2 linked regions of the Kordia sp. SMS9 genome follow. The protein of the gene in region 1 interacts with the protein of each later gene in a pairwise test. Links are inferred from orthologs where the notes say so. Each region holds a gene or a part of one and is shown on either strand. Other genes may lie near its edges. The genes, in order: ruvC and ruvA.

Region 1 (11,124 bases):
TCAACTTCAAAAACTTCCTAAAGATTGGAATACCTTTCCATACAACAGTAAAACGCAAGAAATCTTTACCAAATTTGTCACAGAAAATAAATTTGCAGTACTCCAAGTGCCTTCTGCCATTGTAAAAGACGAATTCAATTATATTTTAAACCCACTACATATTGATTTTCATAAAATCCGCGTTGTAAAAGTTCAAAAATTTAGTTTTGACTCCCGTTTATACCATGAAAAGTAACATAATTATCTATTGTTAGGATATTCATTAATCCAATTGAACCCTCTGTTAATCAGCTTAAATTTCTTCAAATCATATTGTGTTGCTTTGATGAATAAAGTGTCTTTTTTACGTGTGCCGCTCAATGTAAGTATATTGTCTTTTAAGGTATATTTAAAATTGTAAATATCAGTAGAATCTCTATAGTTTTTTACACGCATTGTTTTAGCAACGGTATCTAGCTCCATCGACAGCCAAAGTGCATTATGATCCATTCTGTAAGCATTGAAAGTATTTTGGCGTTGAAACACAATTCGTCTCCATAACGTATCATTAGTCACCAACATTGGAATGGTATCTTTATTCTTTTGAAAATGTTCAATTTCATAAATTCCATACAGCGGCGGTTTAGGTGTATTCGGTCCGTATGCAGCATTGGCTTCCACAACTTGGCCTATAATTCCATAAAAGAAATGCCCAAGAATAATTAATTTCAATACAATACTTGCACCGTTATATTCAGGCTTTGTAAAATACTTTGGAAAGCTTCTTGGAGTCGTAGCAGCTTTTGTAAAAAATACTGCAAAAATGCGTTTCCAATCTTGTAAAAAGATGAAAAGTCCAAAAAACAGCAAATGAAAAGAGTAGGTTTTTACGGGAATATCATAACACATGTTCATCATGAATACATTTAGCATTACGCCAAACGCCACCAATCCGCCCAAGGTACGCGTACGTCTAAAAATCAATAACAGTCCCGCTGTAACTTCTGCTACGCCAGAAAATATGGTATATGCTTTGGATGCGCCCATAAACGTCCAAGCAATTCCCATAGGTGACGAATGTCCATAAGGTTGAATCAATCTTCCTAAATGAGGCGCAGGGAATTGAAGTGGAATTATTTTATAAAATCCATAACTAAGCATTGAAAACAGCACATAATACGCCATATAGATGACTAATATTCGCAATAGTTTTGTATAGTTTTTTCGTTTACGATCAATAAACGTCCAAATGATGGCTCCGATAACCGCCAAAAACACACATGAAAATAATTGGACATAATTATAGGTCATATCGCCACTTCCAGTAATAGGACTTTCACTTGGCAATTCAACACTAAAAAACAAATCTCCCATAAAGGGAACTAAATTTCCCCACAAGGTATCTGTTAAAAATTTAGTGACATTCTCTTCTAAATACGTAAAAGCATCTAATGGAAACGGAAACGCATATAATAATACGTGAAGAAAGAAAAAGCGAAATCCTATTTTTTGGAAAATATTCCAAGTGGGTGTGGTGTGCATGTGGTAATCTGTTGGTTATACATTTAAAGTTAGAAAAAAATAGAGTGCCACACGCTTTTTTAAGAAACATTAAGAAAACTTTCTTACTTTTTAAAGGTTCTATTCTTCCAAGTATAGGTTGAAAACAGCGATTTGCAAAAGATAAAAATAGTCATATACGGATAGATGCATGCGCTCATTAACATGTAAACGGGCTTTATTTTTTGCTGTGTAAATTGTAATGTTTGGAGTAAAAACACACTGTCAAGTACAATTTTAAACATAAATACAGCAAAAAGAAATCTCCATGAAATAGCGGTAAATACTAGAAAAGGAAGCAAACAACACAGTAAATTCATCAGTAAAACGATGATTCCAACAAATTTTCCAGTTCGCAAGTTGTAATTAGCACTTTTGGAAGCCCAACGTACACGTTGCGAAACAAATGCTTTCCAAGAAGCTACAGGAAACGTGTTGACTATTGCATTTTTTGATTTAAGATAGACTACTTTTTTAGGCCATTTTTGAATGAATTTTTCAAGAAGAAATACGTCGTCGCCACTGGCAATGTTGTCATTTCCTGAAAATCCTTGTACTTCTAAAAAAGCAGCTTTTTGATAGGCCAAATTTGCGCCATTGCACATAAAAGGAAATCCTGCGCCAAAACTTCCGATTGTGGTTCCTTGAAGACTTAAAAAATCAAGCAATTGAAAATAGCTGAAAAAAGATATCGTTGTTGTGTATGTGACTGGAGCTGCAATCATTTTTGGGTTTTCCGCTGCAATTTTTTGATGGAAAGCAGCAAGCCAAAATGTTGGTAACATACAATCTGCATCTGTGGTCACAATCCAATCGCTTTTAATTTTTGAAATTGCAGTAGAAATTGCATCTTTTTTTGGCGAATGGGAAACACGTTTATTTTGTAAAATTTGGAGCTTCCAAGTTGGGTTTTCACGGCAGAATTTTTCTATGATTTTAACAGAATCATCTTCGGATTCATCATTTACAAGCCAAAAAGAAACCTTGTCTTTTGGATAGTGCAATTCTTTGATAGATTGCAATAATTTGGGAAGCTTTTGCGCTTCATTTCGAAAAGGAATAATCACAGAAAATACAGTTTTTGTTTCTGTAACTTGTTTCTTTTGAATTGGCAATTTGGTAAAACCATAATTCAAACTCAGAATCAACAAAGCATAACTTACACCTACAAAAAGAAGCAAACCCAACATCATGAAACAACGGGTTTTTGAGAAGTTTGCACAGGTGTAAATTTCAGCACAAAATAACTTCCCACAATACTCGGCAGTACAAAATTGAGCAACCACATTAAAGAAATCACAGAAAGGATGTGCAATTCGGAAACATTGAGATAGCCAAAAAGCCACACGGCAACACTTCCTTTCACAACTACATCAAAAATAAACAACATCGGAATTAGTGAGGTTATCAAATACATCGCGGTAATGACACTCATCGCAATAACATACGAAGTGTTCAATCCAAAAAATAGCAACAAGACATACAACTGATGTGAAAAAATTACATAACGCATCACGGAGAAGCTGAGGTTCTTCACATGAATTTCCCCAGAAACATTTCGCAAAAAACTACGAATTCGTTCCCATGAAAAACGACCAATTTGAAATCGTTTTTGTTTTATTACCAACAGAAAAATTCCACTCAAAACCATCAAAATCATCACAGCACTTACTAATTTATTCCATGGCAATTCAATTCCAAATTGAAGTACAAAAAATGTCAATCCAATCACACCAAAAAATACGGTTGTGAGCAATTGTGCTAAGTTTCCGAGAACGTTCAAACCGACGACGCGTTTTCGCTCAGACTTCTCAAAATACAAGGCTTTTGCGCCGTATTCGCCTACGCGATTTGGTGTAAACAACGAAGCTGTCAATCCACCCAACGTATGTGCGGTACTTTCCCAAAGTGAAATCGGTTTTATAGCGTTTACGAGTGTTTTCCACTTTACAATCTCTAAAAACCAATTAAAAAATGTAGCGATCAAAAGTCCAAAAATAATTTCAGGATGTAACAGTTGAGAAGTTTCAAGTTGTGTTAAAAAGGTATCAAAATCTAATTGCGCATTGTTCGCTAATTTATCATAAATAAAATAGGCAGCACCAATAAGTATTGCTACTTTTATTGCCAACGCTAAGAATTGCTTAGTTTTGTGTGATCCCGAAATCTGCATGTTGCAAAGTAACACATTTCGGAAAACAAATGAATCATGAAGCTGCGTTTCGTGATGCTGATACGGGTAAAATCAATGAATTCAGAGAAAAAAACAATCAAAACAGAAAAAATCATTCTAGGAATTGATCCTGGAACTACGATTATGGGTTTTGGATTGATAAAAGTTGTGGGGAAAAAGATGCACTTTTTGCAACTGAATGAACTTCAACTTCAAAAGTACAAAGACCATTATTTAAAGTTAAAACTGATTTTTGAACGCACGATTGAATTGATAGACACCTACAATCCTGACGAAATCGCGATTGAAGCGCCATTTTTCGGAAAAAATGTACAGTCCATGTTAAAACTTGGGCGCGCGCAAGGAGTGGCGATGGCAGCAGGTTTATCACGCGAAATTCCGATCACAGAATATTCTCCCAAAAAAATTAAAATGGCAATTACTGGAAATGGAAATGCGAGCAAAGAGCAAGTTGCCAAAATGTTACAAAGTTTGTTGCAACTCAAAACGCTTCCCAAAAACCTAGATTCTACCGATGGTTTGGCGGCGGCAGTTTGTCATTTTTACAATTCAGGTAGAGTGGAAATTGGCAAAAGTTATTCGGGTTGGGGAAGTTTTGTAAAACAAAATGAAAAGCGTGTTAAAAAGTAATTATTCCCATAAACTCTAACTAATATGTATGAATACCAAACTAGAATTTTGTAAAACCTGCGTCAACCGATCATTTTCTTCCGCAAATGGTATTGTATGTGGTTTAACAAATGAAAAACCGAACTTTGTACTAAATTGTCCCGATTTTGAAAAAGATATCAAAGAAGAAAAGCGCATTGCAGATAGGAAAGCAATGTTAGAAGCGGAAGAAGTGTACGACGATAATGGGAAATCTGTTCCAACTTGGAAAACTATATTAAGTATTGTCATATTTATAATAGTAGTCGTACGATTGATTATGCGTTTATCAAAATAAAAAAAGAAAAATATCGCTGGAATTTATATACATATCCCGTTTTGTAAGCAAGCCTGTCATTATTGCGATTTTCATTTTTCTACTTCGTTGGCGAAAAAAGATAAAATGATGAATGCGTTGCAGAAAGAATTGCAATTGCGTCAAGCGGAATTGGAAAACACAACCGTAGAAACTATTTATTTTGGTGGCGGCACGCCAAGTGTACTTTCGTTAGCAGAAATCAATCAGATGCTGGAAACAGTGTACAAATACTATACAGTTTCTGAAGCTCCAGAAATTACCTTAGAAGCCAATCCAGATGACTTGACGGAAACAAAAATTAAAGAACTTTCTAAGTCTAAAATAAATCGTTTAAGTATTGGTATTCAGTCCTTTTTTGAAGAACATCTAGCGTTGATGAATCGTGCACACAATGGTGTAGAAGCGAAGCAATGCCTTGAAATTGCCACACAGTATTTTGACAATATTACCATCGACTTGATGTACGGCATTCAAGGCATGACCATGGAACAATGGAAAACCAATTTGGAAACGGTTTTTAACTTTGACATTCATCATATTTCCAGTTATGTCCTTACGGTAGAACCGAAAACTGCATTGGAAAAATTTATCCGACAAGGAACGTACAAAGACGTTTCTGACGAAGCATCGTTGGCACATTTTAATATGTTGGTGGCAGAAACTCAAAAACAAGGCTTCATTCAATATGAAATTTCAAGTTTTGGCAAACCCACGTACTTTTCCAAACACAACACTTCGTATTGGAAAGGCGCGAGTTACTTGGGAATTGGTCCAAGTGCACATTCGTATCAAAAAGGAAGTAGAAGCTGGAATGTTTCTAACAATGCAAAATATTTAAAAAGTATTGAACAAAATATACTTCCTATCACCACAGAACAACTTTCCAAAGACGATCAATACAACGAATACATTATGACAGGTTTGCGGACGATTTGGGGAATTTCGTTGCCGTATATCAAAGAAAATTTTGGCGAAAGCTACTTGAATCACACACATAAAATAGCGAGATTACATTTGCAAGAAAAAACACTGCTACAAGAAAAAAACACGTTAAAATCTACTCAAAAAGGAAAATTTTTATGTGATGGCATTGCGGCAGATTTCTTTAAGGTGTAAATCTATTTTTGTTAAATGTTAAATGTTGAATGTTGAATGTTGAATGTTGAATGTTGAATGTTGAATGTTGAATGTTGAATGTTGAATGTTGAATGTTGAATGATTTTGCGTGCATTAAATTTAGATCGAATTAAAATTTCAAAAACAGATTTTTAAAATTCATTCTTAGGTTGAAAATCAATTCGTATTTTTGCACTATGATTTGTACCATTCAACGTAAAAGCGCCAAACATCAAATAGATTTATCAAAACCTTTAGACATTTCCATTCCACTTCGAGCGTCCAAAGACAATGTAAATGCTTGGTATATTGGAGAGCCAACAATTGAGCCAGTGCGTTCAGATGATTGGGTTGGAAGCGTGAAAGAAGGTGGCGATGTCAATTTTAATAATATTTATTTCAATCCGCATTCACACGGAACGCATACAGAATGTGTGGGACATATTACAGAAGAAGTTTACTCCATAAATAAACACTTAACACAGTTTTTCTTTTACGCAGAACTCATCACGGTAGTATTGGAAAAAAAGGGAGATGATTTTGTCATTTCTAAAAAACAATTGCAGTCCATCATCGGAAATAAAAAGCGAGAAGCGATTGTCATTCGTACGTTGCCCAATTTTAACGAAAAGTTGCACAAGCAATATTCACATACCAATCCACCTTATTTAGATGAACAAGCTGCCATATATCTTCGCGAGAAAGGTATTGAACACTTGTTAATCGATTTACCGAGTGTAGATAAGGAAAAAGATGAAGGAAGATTGTTAGCGCACAATGCGTTTTGGAATACTGCGGGAACACTGCGCATGAACGCAACCATTACAGAATTTATTTTTGTGGCAAATGCTATTGAAGATGGCGCGTATTACGTAAATCTTCAAATTGCACCGTTTGAAAATGATGCGACGCCAAGCAAACCTATATTGTATAAGATTTTATAATTAAATTGAGATACCTATTCTCCGCGAAGATTTTTTTGAATCTCTTTGCTAATTTGATCCAATGTTGGAAATGATTCTAGTTTTTCACTAAATTCTTTCAGTTGATCTTGTACAATACGCTTAATTTTATTTTCTAAAATTTCATCAATAGTTTCTCCGTAATCGGGAATGGGTTCACCAGATTTTTTAATAGGAATGGTCATATCACCTTTTCCAGTGATCAACCATAGCGGATTTAACTCTGGATACGTATCGATTATACGCTCCAAAACATCACTTCCGATAGAAGCCCCAGATTTTGATTGCTTACTTGTATAGCCATTGCCTACTTTTATGGAGATATCAAAGGCGCGCATACTCATATTTTTATATTGAATAAACTCAATGATTCTGTCGATTATTTTCATTTCATATAGATAAAATTCTATGAAAATTTAATATTTCATAGAAAATAGTTTTTAAAATTAGAAAACGTCACTTATACTGACAGTAAATCAGCACAAATAAGTGAAGTTATAAATATACAAATTTTTGTGTGAGATATCGCGTTTTTTCTGAAAAGACAGGAATTTTATATCCTGAATTCTCAATTTTGTCAGAAATTAGCTTTGGGAGATTTGAATAGTAGCGAGAAAAAAGGGGAGTTGTTTAAGAATTATCTTGTGTTTTGCGAATTTCTTCTCGAATTTCTTCCATGGTTGGAAACGTGTCTAGTTTGTCTAATAGCAGTTGAATTTGACGTTGCATAGCACGTTCTATTTTATGATCAATAATTTCATCAATAGAATTGTACTGCAAAGGTGACTCATCCGTACCATTTGTGTTTTTTTCATCCTTTGTGAGTTCAATAGTCATCTTTCCATCGCCCGTAAGTAACCAAAGTGGATTTAAATCAGGATACGTGCCGATTATTCTCTCAAGAACATCACTACCTACGGAAGCTTTTGATTTTGATTGCTTGCTCGTATAGCCATTTCCTACGTTTATTGACTGATCAAACGCGCGCATGCTTAAATTTTTGTGCTTGATAAAGACGAGTATTCTGTCGATTATTTTCATCATTTTATGAAATTAGTCTATATAAAATTTTCTTATATAGAAAATAGTTTGTAATATTATACTGTTAATTCTATAACGTGTGTCATAAATTCGACACAAGTATAGCAATTTACTAATTTTATTAAACTTATAGCATATAAATGATACGAAAACAACAACGTACTAAGCTCAAAGAAGTGTTAGGATATCATTACACACGTGGCGTCCTAAAAATTTTAAAGGAAAAAAGCATTACTAGCAGAAACGGCAAACCCTACGGTTCTTCTATGATTCGAAACGTGTTCAATGGTTTGAATGAAAATGAAGATATAGAAAATGCCATCATTGAACTATTTGTTCGAACGCAAGAAGAACTTAGAGCAAGAGAAGAAGCTCGGAATCGAATATTAGGTATATCGTAAGTTCTTTATGTCATATTTTACAACTGATAATGTGTTTAAACATCAAATCAACAAAAAAGAGTACATTTACAAGGATGAAAAATCAGAGATGATTTTTGTAAAATTACTTGTATATGGATATCGTTTTGTCAGTATTAATTGGAGGAATTGTAGCATATTTTTTGTATGATTATCTTGGGAAAAGACAATCAGAAAAACGCATTACTCATCAATCGCATCTGTTGCTAGATAAAATTAAGAGTGTTTGCAAGCTCACTACTGTAGAAGGTGATTTTAGTGAAATTTTTCATTATGAAGATAAGTCAGCACACTTTTTGCGAATGATTTCCAGTAAAAAAAGTGCCATCATTGTGATCAAAGCAAAAGCGAGCGTAGGATATGACTTGGCAAAGTTGCGTTTACAAGCAGATGAAAACAACAAAAAAATACGCATTGTTCATTTTCCACAACCTGAAATTTTAACGGTTGAAACTGATGTTACCTACTATGATATTAAAGATGGATTGCTCAATAAGTTTAAGGCAGACGATTTGACCAAACTAAATAGAGAATCCAAGCAACATATTATTGACAAAGTTCCAGAAAGTGGTCTGTTAGAAGCTGCTAAAAAAGAAGCATTAAATGCAATTTTAGTGATAGAAAACATTGTAGAAACCATTGGATGGGAATTGGATTATGGAGACATAACGTTGCCAGAAGATGACATTCGTTCTTTACAGGAACACACTAAAAACACCAAGGCATAAGTGTTTGGAATTCATGTTTTTGAATCGAAAAAGTGATTTCTCTAGTAGTTTTATAGGATAAAAAATACTGAAATTGGTAGTTTATCGAAATTTTATACTGATTTAAAGAAAAGCTAACCTACATTCATACAATCTTACTGTATATTTGCAATAACCTAAAATAACAATAAGATGTCACTAATTGATAGAGTCGTTTATTACCTAAATGATGTATTGGTGAGTTTGGATATTACACCAATCCAAAAGACGACAACGAAGCAAAAAAGCAAAACAAAAGAAATGACTGATCGTACTGATATCAGTGCATAGCTTTTTTATCATTCCTTAAATACCATTTGTTGCATAGATTTTTATATCTTGTTTGCAAATAGCGTGTATGAATATTGAACTACTTCGCGAATATTGTATCAACAAACCCGCAGTAACAGAAGAATTTCCTTTTGATCAAGATACGCTTGTGTTTAAAGTTTTGGGAAAAATGTTTGCCTTAACATCTTTAAAGAAATGGGAAGAAGGGTTGGCAGCAGTCAATCTAAAATGTGATCCTGAAAAAGCGGAAGAACTTCGCGGTGAATACGAAAGTATCAAGCCAGGATTTCACATGAGCAAAAAACATTGGAATACGATAGAATTATTTCAAGGGGAATTGCCTAATACATTTATACAAGAATTAATTGACGATTCATACCATTTAGTCATCAAAGGAATGACCAAAAAACAACAAGCCGAACTCACAAAATATCAATAAAAATAAAAACGATGTTAGAAATTCGTCCAAACTGTGAGCAATGCAATAAAGACTTATCATTTGATGCGCAAGATGCTGTTATATGTACGTTTGAATGTACGTACTGTGAAGCATGTGCTATGGGCGACTTAAAAAATGTATGTCCCAATTGTGGTGGAAACTTTACCAAACGTCCAATTCGCCCAAAACATCTGTTAACAAAGTATCCAGTAAGCACTAAAAGAGTCTACAATCCAACCGATATTAACGAACATTATAAGAAAATAGGAGAGACTAGATAGAAAATAGGCGAAAAATAGCCAAAAAAGCAAAACCATTAATCTGTTCAAAGAGACCATTAACCTGCTTAAAAAAACCTTTAATCGAAAGAACTGTGCGTTCTCGCATATAAAGTGGGAATTTACGTTTTAATTGCTGAAAAACTATAAGTTAACTAAATGATGGAAAATCTTTCATTTTTATTTATCGAAGATGACGAGATCGAAGTATTAAAGTTCAAAAAGTCCTTAAAAAAACTAGGATTCACGCACAAAATACTCGAAGCGAAAAATGGAGAGGAAGCCCTTGATGTCTTAAAAAAGAAACAAGAGTTGCCTAATGTCATTCTTTTGGATTTAAATATGCCTAAAATGAACGGTCTCGAATTTCTAAAAGAATTGAAACAAGATCCGCATTTACGTTACATTCCAGCCATCATCGTTACCACTTCAAACAATCACCAAGACATGCTTGAAAGCTATAATCTTGGTATTGCAGGATACATCATCAAACCATTGCGCTACGAAGATTATATCAAAAAAATTCAACGTGTTGTTGACTATTGGATGGTGAACGAAGTCATTGAGTTTTAAATACTTCCTTTCTTAAATTTTATACCAACGAAAGTTTCAAAAGTGCATTTCATCGGTTAATTGTGTTTATTGACCGAAAATTATTTTGAATTTACTATCTTCAAGCGCAAAATCCCTTGAAACTAGAATTGCGTTCAATGAAAGATAAGATTCAAGATCTGGAACTCGCCCTTCAGAACGAAAAAAGAGCACGCGAAAAAGCAGAAGAATTGCTCTTATATCGTACAAGCGAGTTGCTGGAAACGCGCGAAGCCTTAAAGTCGAAAACTCACGAGTATGATATGTTTTTCGACAACATCCTCGATGCCTTTATTGTCATCAATCCATCTACAGGAAATGTTACCAAAATGAATGATGCTGCGGTAAAATTATTTGGGTACGACATTAAAAAAGAAACCTTCAACCTCATCAATATAATTTACAAAGATGATTTTGCATACGCAATGAATTCTTTTGCACAACTCATTCAAGATGGAACGTTTCCAAACTACGAAGCTAGAGTCTACACAAAAGACAAACAGGTAAAATGGGTACAGGTAAATTCAAGTCTTTTATACAA
Region 2 (11,216 bases), 170 kb from region 1 along the record:
TATTTGTAGAACTTCGTCATGTCTAACGTAGCATTTAAGTTATGTGTATTGGCATTTTGAATCGTATTCAAACGTTCGCCCGCAACTTCCTGTAAAACATCCGATCCACGTTGCCAGTTAAAGTCTCCCGTATAACTGTAAGCGGCTGTTAAGAAGCTCAAGGTCGGAATTTTGTTCAGTGGTAAATCGTAGGTTAATTGTAAAGATTGTGTATGCGTATTCGGTTCACCAATATCCCAGAATCCGTCCCAAATTCCTAAATTCTGATCAATGTCCCCATCTTCATCAAAGAAATTATTGACAATATTATTGTTGGCTGCGGTAAAGTTAAAACGCAGTGAGTTTGTCAAATTATAATTAATCGCATAGGACCAATCAAACAAGAAATTACGCTGTTGCAATCGCGGTAAGTTATCAATACTTGCATCTGGCAATAATGGATCTCGATAGATTTGATCATTGAAACTTCTCGTAATGTTTGAGTTTACCGAAATACTTGTTGGCAATGGATTAAAGTTGAAGTCTTTCAGCCATTTCCAATACCTTCCTGTAAATAGTGAATCATTTTTCTTGAAAGGTTCAATAGATTTTGGTTGAAAGTTAAAGTTATAATCCAATCCTGCACGTACATTTTGATCGCGCAAGGATTTAATTTCATAATCATGATGTTCAGTTTCGTTATACGAATAGGATAATGTTAGGTTTTCCACATCGTAGAAACGTGCTTTTTGTTCAGCGCCGCGCTCTTTACGAACCCCAATAAAGTTGATACTTTTTCGTTTGGTATAACTGATAGCTTCTTCTTCGATTCTATTTCGTTCCGCTTCGGTTTCAGCCAAATCCAATCGATCTTCTAAACGAATATCCTGATAGAACGGATCAAATTCGGGCGTAATAATTTCTTCTCCAATACTATAATTGAATGGAATTTTAATTCCCCATTTTTTGGGTAATAGTTGTCCCAAACTTACATTGGTCACAATATCATATTGCTTGACATCTTCTCGACTTCGATCGTTTGGTGATTGTTCAATATTTCCAAATCCAACAGTGCTAATTCTTCCCGTTGCAGAAATGGTAGCAAAATCGGCTAAATTGGCATCTAACGAACCAACTGCTGCCCAACCGCCGCGGTTTTCCAATTCTGCCAAACGCAATTCGTTGAACCAGAATTCACCACAAATAGGCATTCCATTTTCAGGAGCACCTGTTGCATCTAAACTTGTTGCAGTTGAGTTTTTTATCCCTACCATTAATGAACGTACACGTCCAATAGTCGGATTCCCAATAATGGCAATACGCATGCGTTCATCTGTTCCGTACGGAGCAAATTGATTGACAATTTCTTCTGCATTTTCGTTATAATACGCAACTTCGGAAGTCCCTGTTGTATTGTTAAAGTTTGCCGCTTTTATTCGTGTTAAAAGTGCTAAAGGAATGTCAAAATCATTTCTCCATACATCTTCTGGCAAGGATTCATTTGGCAAGGTTACGTTTAACGGAATTTCTACTTGGTAATAGTTTTGCGTAAAGTCATTCCCAAATCGTAAGAACGCCACTGCTTGTTGATCGGCTAATTGTTGTGTTTGCCCAAATAAAGATTCTGCATGGACAAACATTTTTAAGTTTTTGTATTGTCGTAAATCAATGTCAATATTTTTAAATACACCACGAGAATCTCCTGCTTCCAAATCGCACAAGACCATTCCAAGTGATTGTTCATTTTGACGAATAACCGTGTTGTTATTGTTTAATTGTTCACGCACAACGCCTGGAGGAATTACATATCCGATAGGCAATTTGTTAGCATTTTCTTCAATATTTACAATATTTACATCAAATTGTGTTCCGTCATCTAGCGGATCGTCATTATTTTCTTGTAATGATAAATTATAACGACGCCAATCACCACGAATCAAATCAAGTGTCCCAAAACGCAATACTGTAGGTTCTGTAAATCCTGTCATGTACATACGGATAAAACGAATAGCTCTTAAATTATCTAAAGAAATACGATCGTCTACATCTTGTTTGTAAAAATCTGTAATCGGAATTTTAAACTGAATCCAACGTGAACTGATTTGCTGTTGATTTGGCAAATCGGTCGTTACCAAACGTTCGTCTGTAATATAAGTTGTTGCGGTTCCAATATTTGGATTGATAGGAATTCTAAACTGGAAATAATTATCAATCGTATTCATCGTTTGATCTCGATTGATATCTTCCACATCTGGCACTGTTGTAGAACCTCTATTGGTGTCTGTTACTTCAATTGGCGAATTTCCTTGTGTTCCATTGAAGTTTTTATAACGCTGTAAAATATCTCCACTCGCGTTTAAAAAATATTGATAGTTATCTGCTGCAGGATCTTGTTCTGCTGCGTAGTTTGAGTATTTTAAAGCTTCTTCCGCATCATTCAAACCATCCAATCCGATATCCTGTACTTGTCGGTTGGCATCATCTGAATCAAAAGCATATACTAATGATTGTGTTTGTGGTACTTTAGCCCAGGCTGTTTCCGTCACCAATTCTGAAAGCGCATCAGCTTCTGGCAATCCATTTTCGTATTGCTTACGTCCGTCTTTTAAGATATCTTCCGAAATATTACCAATATTCAAAACCAATTCTCCACCAGCACTCGTTGTATTCTGATCAGAAAAATAAGGATCTAAGAGCCAAAACTGAATATATTCAACATTAGCTTGCTCGAAGTTTGTCGTGGTGACTGGGCGCATAATTCCTGCCCAATTATTTTGCTCCCCTTGTCCTGCAAATCCAGGATTGTTGTTGTAAGGTCCACGCTCACTTGGATAATACGCTAAATCTAAAGTATTTTGAACCGTTGTTTGCCCACGTGCAATGTCCGTTTGTGGAAATATTTCTTCTACAAATATTCTACGCGTTTCACTTCTGGAAACATCGTTGTCATTAATTTCGCCTGGTGCTTGGTTTCCATAAAATATTGGATCAATACTGTACCAAGCTAATTTTGCTCTGTTATATCCGTATTCTAATTGGTCATTTCCAAATTCTCCACCCAAGTTGTCTCCCAACGTATTTCCTGGTGTTCCTGGCGTACTTGCTAAAAACCAACCTAAAGGTGATTTGATATCAATTAATGCTTGTGCGCCTTCAAAATCGTCTACATACGCGGTTGCCTCGCCTTCAAAGTCTGCATTTTTTGGACTTCCAGGCAATAAGTATGCAAATTCTCCTCGAACCGATACATTGGAAGGAACATCCGTATCTATATTTGGCAACTTGTTTACTAAGCGTGTTAAAAATGGCACTTCCGTAGAATAATTACCATTGAATCCAAAAATAGAGTTGTTTACTGGTTCCTGACCGTAGTTTGCTTTTTGCGTGATTGGTCGCTCATTCAAGTTTAAATAAGTGGCTCCAATTAAGAAATTTTCATTGAATTGATGCTCTACGTTAATTCCTGTAAATCGCTTGTTTTGCTGACCGAATAAGGCGTTGTTTTCTACGGAAACATTAATAGGTGTGTTTGATGCTTTTAATGCTTCGTCCAAAATTTGAACACGTCCAGCTTGATAGTTTACTGTATAGTCAATTCCTTCTTGTAATACACGTCCACCAGCCGTCACAACTACAGAACCTCTTGGCACATTGAATGCTCCCAGTGGAATTCCATCGCCACCTTGCGATTTGTAACGTCCTTTTAATTGGAATTTATTCAACTCTGCATCGTCTAACGCACCTGCTTTGGTTTCTTCATACATCGCTCTATATACATATAACGACTGGTTGCCGTTATATCCAGTAGGCATATCATAATCTTCCGTAGGTGAATTTCGCAATTGCTCAAACAAGTATTCCCCAAAAGGTTCTACGGTTGTAAAGATGATACGACCAAATTCTTGATCGACTGTAATTCCAGGAATATAATCAAAGAAACCATCTCCACCAGCTTGCGGATTTTCATAAATATCCAATCGGTCTAAATTGAAGATTTTCAGTAAAATTTCATCTGCTACATCTGCTGGCAAGGCTGGTCCGCCATCTGCCGCTGTAATATAGTTTACTGGCGAAGGATCTGTATATAAAATGTTTAAGCGAAAATCGTCTGGACTTAATTGATACGCATCCGTAGAATAGATATTTTTCATCATCAAATCCCAAATAGGATCATCTACTTCGGTAATGGCACTTTTTAAGAGTTTTAAAACTAAGTTCTGATTTTGAATGTCTGTAGCCACACCATTGGCATCGGTATTTGTTACTTGAGTTGCATCGATTCCACCATTGGCAAATTCTCCAACTTGAAACACTTGACCATTTGCAGTATATTGAAAAGCAACGGCTAATACTTCGTCATTACTTAAACGTTGATTTAAGGAAACGTATCCTAATTTCGTATGAATTTTGTATTCGTTCTCATTTAACTTTCGTGCATTTTCTAAAAACACATAGTCAAATCCTTGTTGTGCACTTGTTGAAAGTACTCCAAAACCTTGTTGAATAGTGGCTATATCTCTAATTTGATCGTTCAATACAGAACCTGAACCAATGGCTAATGGGTTGTAATCGTTGTTGGTATTATCAGGAAGTGCATTTGGGTTGGCTGAATTGAAGAATCCTGCTGGTACCGTTCCGTCATTGATTTTTGTTTTTGTGGGATCCGCTTCTCCTAAATCTTGTAGCCCTACAATGTTACGTACATTCTGAGTTTGTGCAGATCGGTTGGTTACCCAAACTTCCACACGTGTAATTTCTACAGGCGTATTTACAAATGGATAGGCTTGCAAAGCAGCGTCGTAGTTATCTCTAAAATATTGTGATAAGAAGAAGTGACGATCTTCATCATAGTCTAACGCAAAAAGTTCAAATTCTTCGATCGTTCCGCCACCTTGAGCTGTAATGGAGCTTGTTTGTGAACGTTGTTCAGAGAAAACTCCTGTGATACGCGTTTTTCCAAATTGCAATTCCGTTTTTACCCCAAACAAACTTTGTGCTCCAGTAATTAACGAACTGTTGAGCGGCATGCTCACATTACCAACTTCAATTTTTTGTAAGATATCATCTTCTGTTGGCGTGTATTCTAATTTGATCTGATTTTGGAAGTCAAACGTTGATTCGGTATCGTAATTGGCATTGATTTGCAATCGTTCTCCAACTTTACCTAATAAACTCAAACTGATTCGTTGATCAAAATCGAAACTTAAATTGCTTCGGTTTCTAGGTGATAACGCAGGATTGTCATTTTTTTGAAAACGCACACCCAAGTCGATTGCCACCGAACCTTGTGGAATTACTTCAATTGTGGTGCCTCCAAAAATAGTTTCAAAGAAATTGGAGTTGATTTCCCATATGGGCAATAAGTTTTTTTGCGCATCTTCCGAACCGTCTTTTTTTCCAGAAATGGCATCAATTTTTTCTTTAAAATAGCCTTTCATGCTTTCTTTTAAAAGCAATTCGCGGTATTGTTTTGGTGTTAAAATTAATGGATAGCGTATGTCATAGTTACTTACCGTTTCTGTATAGATGTAGCGATCTATTTTTGGATCATAGGTGTATTTTGAGACAATGCTCGAAGGTTGTTTTAATTGAATTTTCCCAATCGCAAAACCCGTCTGTGTCGAATCTTGTGGCTGTGTCGGTGTTTGAGCCGTGAGTAAGGTGCTAAATAACAAAATGAATACGACAAGCGTACCTTTGGTGTAATTTGTTATTAGGTTGGTAATGTTTTTCAAAGTAATTATAAGTTTTTTAATGCCATCTTGATCATCTCTTCTACGCTTCCGTTGGGCATTTCTTTAATTATTTTATCGAGTACTTTTTCAGACTGTTTTCGGGTGTAACCTAATACTTCCAAAGCAGATAACGTTTCTTCTTTGTTTGTATTGCTTTGAGACATCGAAACTTCTTCAAGATCGTATAATTTTAAGATTTTATCCTTTAATTCGATGATTACACGTTGTGCAGTTTTAGCTCCAATTCCTTTTACACTTTGAATGGTTGCCACATCGCCACCTCCAATTGCTTGACATATTTGTTCAGAGGTTAAGGAAGAAAGCATAGTGCGCGCCGTACTCGTTCCTATGCCAGAAACAGAAATCAACAAACGAAAAACAGCGCGTTCTGATTTTTGAAAAAAACCATAAAGCGTTTGTGCATCTTCTCGTACGTGAAGATGCGTAAATAGTTTTACATGTTCTTGATTAGGGATTTGTGCATACGTAGTAAGAGAAATATTGATAAAGTATCCGACTCCACTGCATTCTATCACTACATCTGTTGGATTTTTCTCTACGAGCTTCCCCTGTATGTGAGTAATCATTTATAAGTTGCTGCTAGTTAAAGTCCCAAATGTAATAAATTTATTCACATTTATTTAACGTTTTGCACCTTTAATATACTAACAAGCTATACTATTGTAATTTACAGCGATTTATTCTTCTTCTTTTCGCTGTTGCCACTTTTCTTTTTCTTGTGCATCAACTGCTGCTACTGCTGCCATATTTATGATTTCATCAACACTAGCACCCAACTGTAAAATGTGAACAGGCTTTTTCATTCCCAACATAATAGGACCAATGGAATCCGCTTTGTTCAATTCTTTCATCAATTTATACGTGATGTTTGCCGAATCTAAATTTGGAAAAACCAGTGTATTGACTTCTTTTCCAGCTAATTTAGAGAACGGAAATTTCTCTGAAAGCATTTCGCGATTTAAAGCAAAATCTGATTGTACAGCGCCATCCACGTTAATATTTGGATAATATCTATGTAAATAATCTACAGCTTCCCCTACTTTTTTGGCATCTTCATGTTCTGAAGAACCAAAGTTTGAATATGATAACATGGCAATGTTTGGTTCTAGACCGAACATTTTCACAGTCATTGCCGTCATTTGTACAATTTTTGCCAAATCGCGCGCAGATGGATCAATATTGATGGAAGTGTCTGATAAAAATATCGGTCCACGTTCGGTAATCATTAAGTTCGTCGTCGCGGCTTTACGTACTCCTTTTGCCGTTCCAATCAACTCTAACATTGGTTTTACGACTGTTGGATAACTTCTAGAATATCCTGAGATCAATCCGTCAGCATAACCATCGTTGACCAACATCGCCGCAAAATAGTTACGCTCGCGCATCATCTTTTTTGCATCAATCTTAGTGACACCTTTGCGCTTTCTAGTTTCCCAATAGATTTCCGCAAATTTGTGTCGTCGCGCTCTTTGTTCATCACTTTTTGGATCAATGATTTCGACATCACCATCAAATTCCAATTCGTCTCTGAGTTCGTGAATGCGCTTTTCATTTCCTAGAAGTATCGGAATCGCAATACGTTCGTCATATACATATTGTGCTGCTTTGAGGACGTCTAAATGATCCGCTTCTGCAAATACAATGCGTTTTTTGTTACTACGCGCTCTTTTGTGCAATAATCGGATGATTTTATTGTCTGCATCCAATCGGTGTAATAGCTCATCTTCATAACGCGCCCAATCTTCAATTGGTTCTGTGGCAACTCCTGAATCCATGGCTGCTTTGGCTATCGCTGGTGGAATTTTTGCAATGAGTCGTGGATCAAACGGTTTTGGGATGATGTATTCTTTTCCGAACGTTAATTTTGTTTCCGCATACGCGATATTTACTTGTTCAGGAACGGGTTCTTTTGCCAATTCCGCCAATGCTTTTACCGCTGCCATTTTCATAGCTTCGTTAATTTTTGTAGCGCGAACGTCTAACGCTCCACGAAATATAAATGGAAACCCAAGTACATTGTTTACTTGATTTGGATGATCCGATCGACCTGTTGCCATGATAATATCTTTACGAGAAACTATAGCTTCTTCATAGGAAATTTCAGGTGTCGGATTTGCCATGGCAAATACAATTGGATCGTGCGCCATAGAACGCAACATGTCTTGCGACACAATATTTCCCACAGAAAGCCCTAAAAATACATCTGCACCTTTTAGCGCATCTGCGAGTGAATCGTAATGTTTGTCCGTTCTAAAATGCGCTTGCATCGGTGATAAATCGGTTCGCCCTTTATGCAATAAACCGTCTACATCAAACATGGCGATGTTTTCCAATTTCGCGCCAAGCGCCACATATAAATTCATACACGATATCGCTGCCGAACCTGCGCCCGAAACTACAATACGCACTTCTTCTATGTTTTTTTCTGCCAATTCTAACGCATTGATCAATGCAGCAGATGAGATGATTGCCGTTCCGTGTTGATCGTCATGCATTACGGGAATGTCCAATTCTTCAATCAATCTACGTTCAATTTCAAAAGCTTCTGGCGCTTTGATATCTTCTAAATTGATACCGCCAAATGTGGGTGCAATGTTTTTGACCGTTTCAATGAATTGATCTACGTCTTTGGTATCAACCTCTATATCAAACACATCAATATCTGCAAAGATTTTAAAGAGCAAGCCTTTTCCTTCCATCACAGGTTTGGAAGCTTCCGGACCAATATCACCCAAACCTAACACAGCCGTTCCATTAGAAATAACAGCTACCAAATTTCCTTTGGTCGTGTATTTGTAGACATTTTTTTTGTCTTTTTTAATTTCCAAACAAGGTTCTGCAACTCCTGGCGAATACGCTAAAGACAAATCGCGTTGGGTAGAATATCTTTTGGTAGGAACTACTTTAATTTTTCCTGGTCGCGGTTTGGCATGATAGATTAATGCTTCTCTCCTTTTGCGTTCTTTGTTGCTTTTGCTCATTGTAATTTTTTTTATCGCCAATAATACTGCTGCTGGCAATATGAATTTGCAAATTTAAAAGTCTGAACCTAAAGGAAAAAATTTAATCCTGCTTCTTTTCCATTCTATTTTATGTATCACTTTTTAAAAATCTGTGTGTTTGTAGGACAACTTGTTGTGTTTTCATAAACCATCAATAGCTTTTGTTTGTTATCACCCTATTTATCAACAACTTTGAGCTATTACAAATTTAAAAATACAATGACATTATGACCGAAACGTACCGACAAAAGCCTCTGTGGTTTTTACAAAAATTACCAAAAATACTCTTCAAAACGATTTTTTCAGATCGTATACCTATTAATTTAAACTTTAATTTATGAAAAAAACATCCTTATTCGCAATTGGCTGTGGCTTGTATTTACTTTCTGCCGCCTTTTTAATTGCACAAAACGACACCACTTTTTACGGACAAGGCGCCGGACAAAACGGAGATCGAAATTCTAATTTTGGGTATTTCGCAGGAAGCTTTCAAGGAACGCCAGGAAACGACAATACTTACATTGGTTCTAGAGTAGCACGCTCGGCTTTTGGAGATTTTAATGTTTCCGCCGGTGCGTATTCTGCGTATTATTTACAAAGTGGCTCTAGAAATAGCTTTTTGGGTGCTACCGCAGGATTTCGAAATATTTCTGGAAGTGATAATCTTTTTGCAGGATTTGCTGCTGGATATGCTAACAAACAATCGCAAAATGTCATGATTGGTGATGGTGCAGGCGCTAACAATGACGGCGCTAGAAATGTTTTTATTGGGTATTCCGCTGGCGCGAATGAAACAGGCAGCGATAAATTGTACATTGACAATAGCAGCACAAGCAAGCCTTTGATTTATGGAAATTTTGCTACTAAAAAGATCGGAATTAACACCAATAATTTAATTGATCAAATAGGAACCATAGATCTCTCTGCGTACAGTTTGTATGTAAAAGGTGGAATTTTGACTGAAGAAATTCACGTTCAGCCTTCTTGGGCAGATTATGTTTTTGAGAAAGACTACGAGTTGATGCCACTTACGCAAGTAGCAAGCTTTATTGAAAAAAACGGACACTTGCCAAATATCCCATCTACGGAAGTGGTAGCAATAGAGGGAATTGAATTGGGTGATATGACCAAGAGACAACAGGAAAAGATTGAAGAATTGATGTTGTATGTTATCGAAATTCAAAAAGAGATTGACACCATTAATAAGGAACTAGAAACTAACAAGTAAAACCATGAAAAACATTCTATATTTTTTAGCCACAGCAAGTGTGTATTTTTTGAGCACAAACCTTTGTCAAGCACAGTTTAATCCTGTAGAATACGATTTGTACATTCATAATGATGTGTATGCCGATCAAGTAGATACCGCAGCAACTGTAGCAAGTTTGATTGCCGTGAATACTATTTTTTCTGGCGGAACAGGAAATTATTTTTCCTCAGCAACTACTTTGAAAGATGGTTTTACCGTTGAAAATGGAGGAACTTTATTTTTATCCGTTCCTATCACTGGAAAGAAAGAAGCTGTAGCCGCACCACAACTGTTTACACAAGAAGATACACAGTTTGAATTGTATCCGAATCCGACAAAAGGTTTTGTAAATATTTCATTGAAAGCGCAAACTTGGAACTCCAACGTTCGTGTGGAAGTGTATGCGTTGAACACTTCGGCAATGTTATTTTCGAGAGAGATTGCCCAGAAAGATGCAGCCAGCATTTCATTGGATGTTTCTTCGTTAGCGAAGGGAATTTATGTGGTGAAGCTGTATGAAGCCAAAGGTGGAAAATCATTCACACGCAAATTGATTAAAAACTAGTGACAAAACTTAAATTTTAAAACATTATGAAATATTTATATAGAAAAAATAGCGCGTATTTGCTGTGTTGCTTTTTGATGATTTTAAGCACTTCAATTACAACGGCACAAACTACTACCACTTTTGGAACGCTAACGTATACTGCTGGAGGAAATAACTCTTATTTTGGATACGCTATTGACACAAGCAGCAGTAACAATAATGTCGCTATGGGTTACAGAGTTGGAAACAATAGTTCATCAAACGCAACTACCAATACTTCCATTGGTGCTGAAAGCGGATTGATTGGTAGCAGAAATGTGTTTTTTGGTGCCGAAAATGGAAATTGGCTGACACAAGGAAGTAATAATGTGTTTATTGGAAATTGTAGCTCGTGCAATACTCTTGGATACGCTGATCAAAATGTATTTGTAGGTGACAGAACGGGAAGTTGGTCGCAAGGAAATACCAAAGGAAATGTATTTATTGGCTATGCTGTAGGAAGTCAAGTAGGAACAGGAAGCACCAATAATGACAAATTGATCATTGACAATAATTATTTGACCACACCTTTATTATACGGTGATTTTAGTGCTGATAAGTTGGGAATAAACACGACAAATTTACCAAACACCTTGAGTGGTGTAAATTTAAGCAATTACAGTTTGTACATAAAAGGCGGATTG

The links.
Region 2: the proteins of ruvC (region 1) and ruvA interact in binary tests that used the Escherichia coli proteins (3 or more experiments, as listed by UniProt). The link is inferred for Kordia sp. SMS9 from one-to-one orthologs.

The regions. Positions count from the first base shown.
Region 1 is NZ_CP031153.1:2,103,413-2,114,536, forward strand. Bases 2,738-5,585 are described here. They hold ruvC (crossover junction endodeoxyribonuclease RuvC), read left to right. Parts: upstream 2,738-3,808; coding sequence 3,809-4,363; downstream 4,364-5,585. Other genes in these bases: KORDIASMS9_RS09120 (lysylphosphatidylglycerol synthase domain-containing protein), read right to left, coding at 2,738-3,712; KORDIASMS9_RS09130 (hypothetical protein), read left to right, coding at 4,392-4,679; hemW (radical SAM family heme chaperone HemW), read left to right, coding at 4,692-5,585. In the rest of the region: KORDIASMS9_RS09105 (RES family NAD+ phosphorylase), read left to right, coding at 1-235; KORDIASMS9_RS09110 (hypothetical protein), read right to left, coding at 241-1,521; KORDIASMS9_RS09115 (glycosyltransferase), read right to left, coding at 1,605-2,732; more of KORDIASMS9_RS09120, read right to left, coding at 2,729-2,737; more of hemW, read left to right, coding at 5,586-5,816; KORDIASMS9_RS09140 (cyclase family protein), read left to right, coding at 6,014-6,760; KORDIASMS9_RS09145 (hypothetical protein), read right to left, coding at 6,775-7,167; KORDIASMS9_RS09150 (hypothetical protein), read right to left, coding at 7,409-7,822; KORDIASMS9_RS09155 (hypothetical protein), read left to right, coding at 7,960-8,220; KORDIASMS9_RS09160 (DUF4230 domain-containing protein), read left to right, coding at 8,334-8,966; KORDIASMS9_RS23165 (hypothetical protein), read left to right, coding at 9,138-9,275; KORDIASMS9_RS09165 (MmcQ/YjbR family DNA-binding protein), read left to right, coding at 9,343-9,714; KORDIASMS9_RS09170 (DUF1272 domain-containing protein), read left to right, coding at 9,726-9,995; KORDIASMS9_RS09175 (response regulator), read left to right, coding at 10,152-10,565; KORDIASMS9_RS09180 (PAS domain S-box protein), read left to right, coding at 10,703-11,124.
Region 2 is NZ_CP031153.1:1,930,652-1,941,867, reverse strand. What follows is about bases 4,511-7,450. They hold ruvA (Holliday junction branch migration protein RuvA), read right to left. Parts: upstream 6,302-7,450; coding sequence 5,720-6,301; downstream 4,511-5,719. Other genes in these bases: KORDIASMS9_RS08345 (NADP-dependent malic enzyme), read right to left, coding at 6,413-7,450; sprA (cell surface protein SprA), read right to left, coding at 4,511-5,714. Also shown: more of sprA, read right to left, coding at 1-4,510; more of KORDIASMS9_RS08345, read right to left, coding at 7,451-8,716; KORDIASMS9_RS08340 (hypothetical protein), read left to right, coding at 9,075-9,965; KORDIASMS9_RS08335 (T9SS type A sorting domain-containing protein), read left to right, coding at 9,970-10,551; KORDIASMS9_RS08330 (hypothetical protein), read left to right, coding at 10,578-11,216. UniProt on the Escherichia coli protein: The RuvA-RuvB-RuvC complex processes Holliday junction (HJ) DNA during genetic recombination and DNA repair.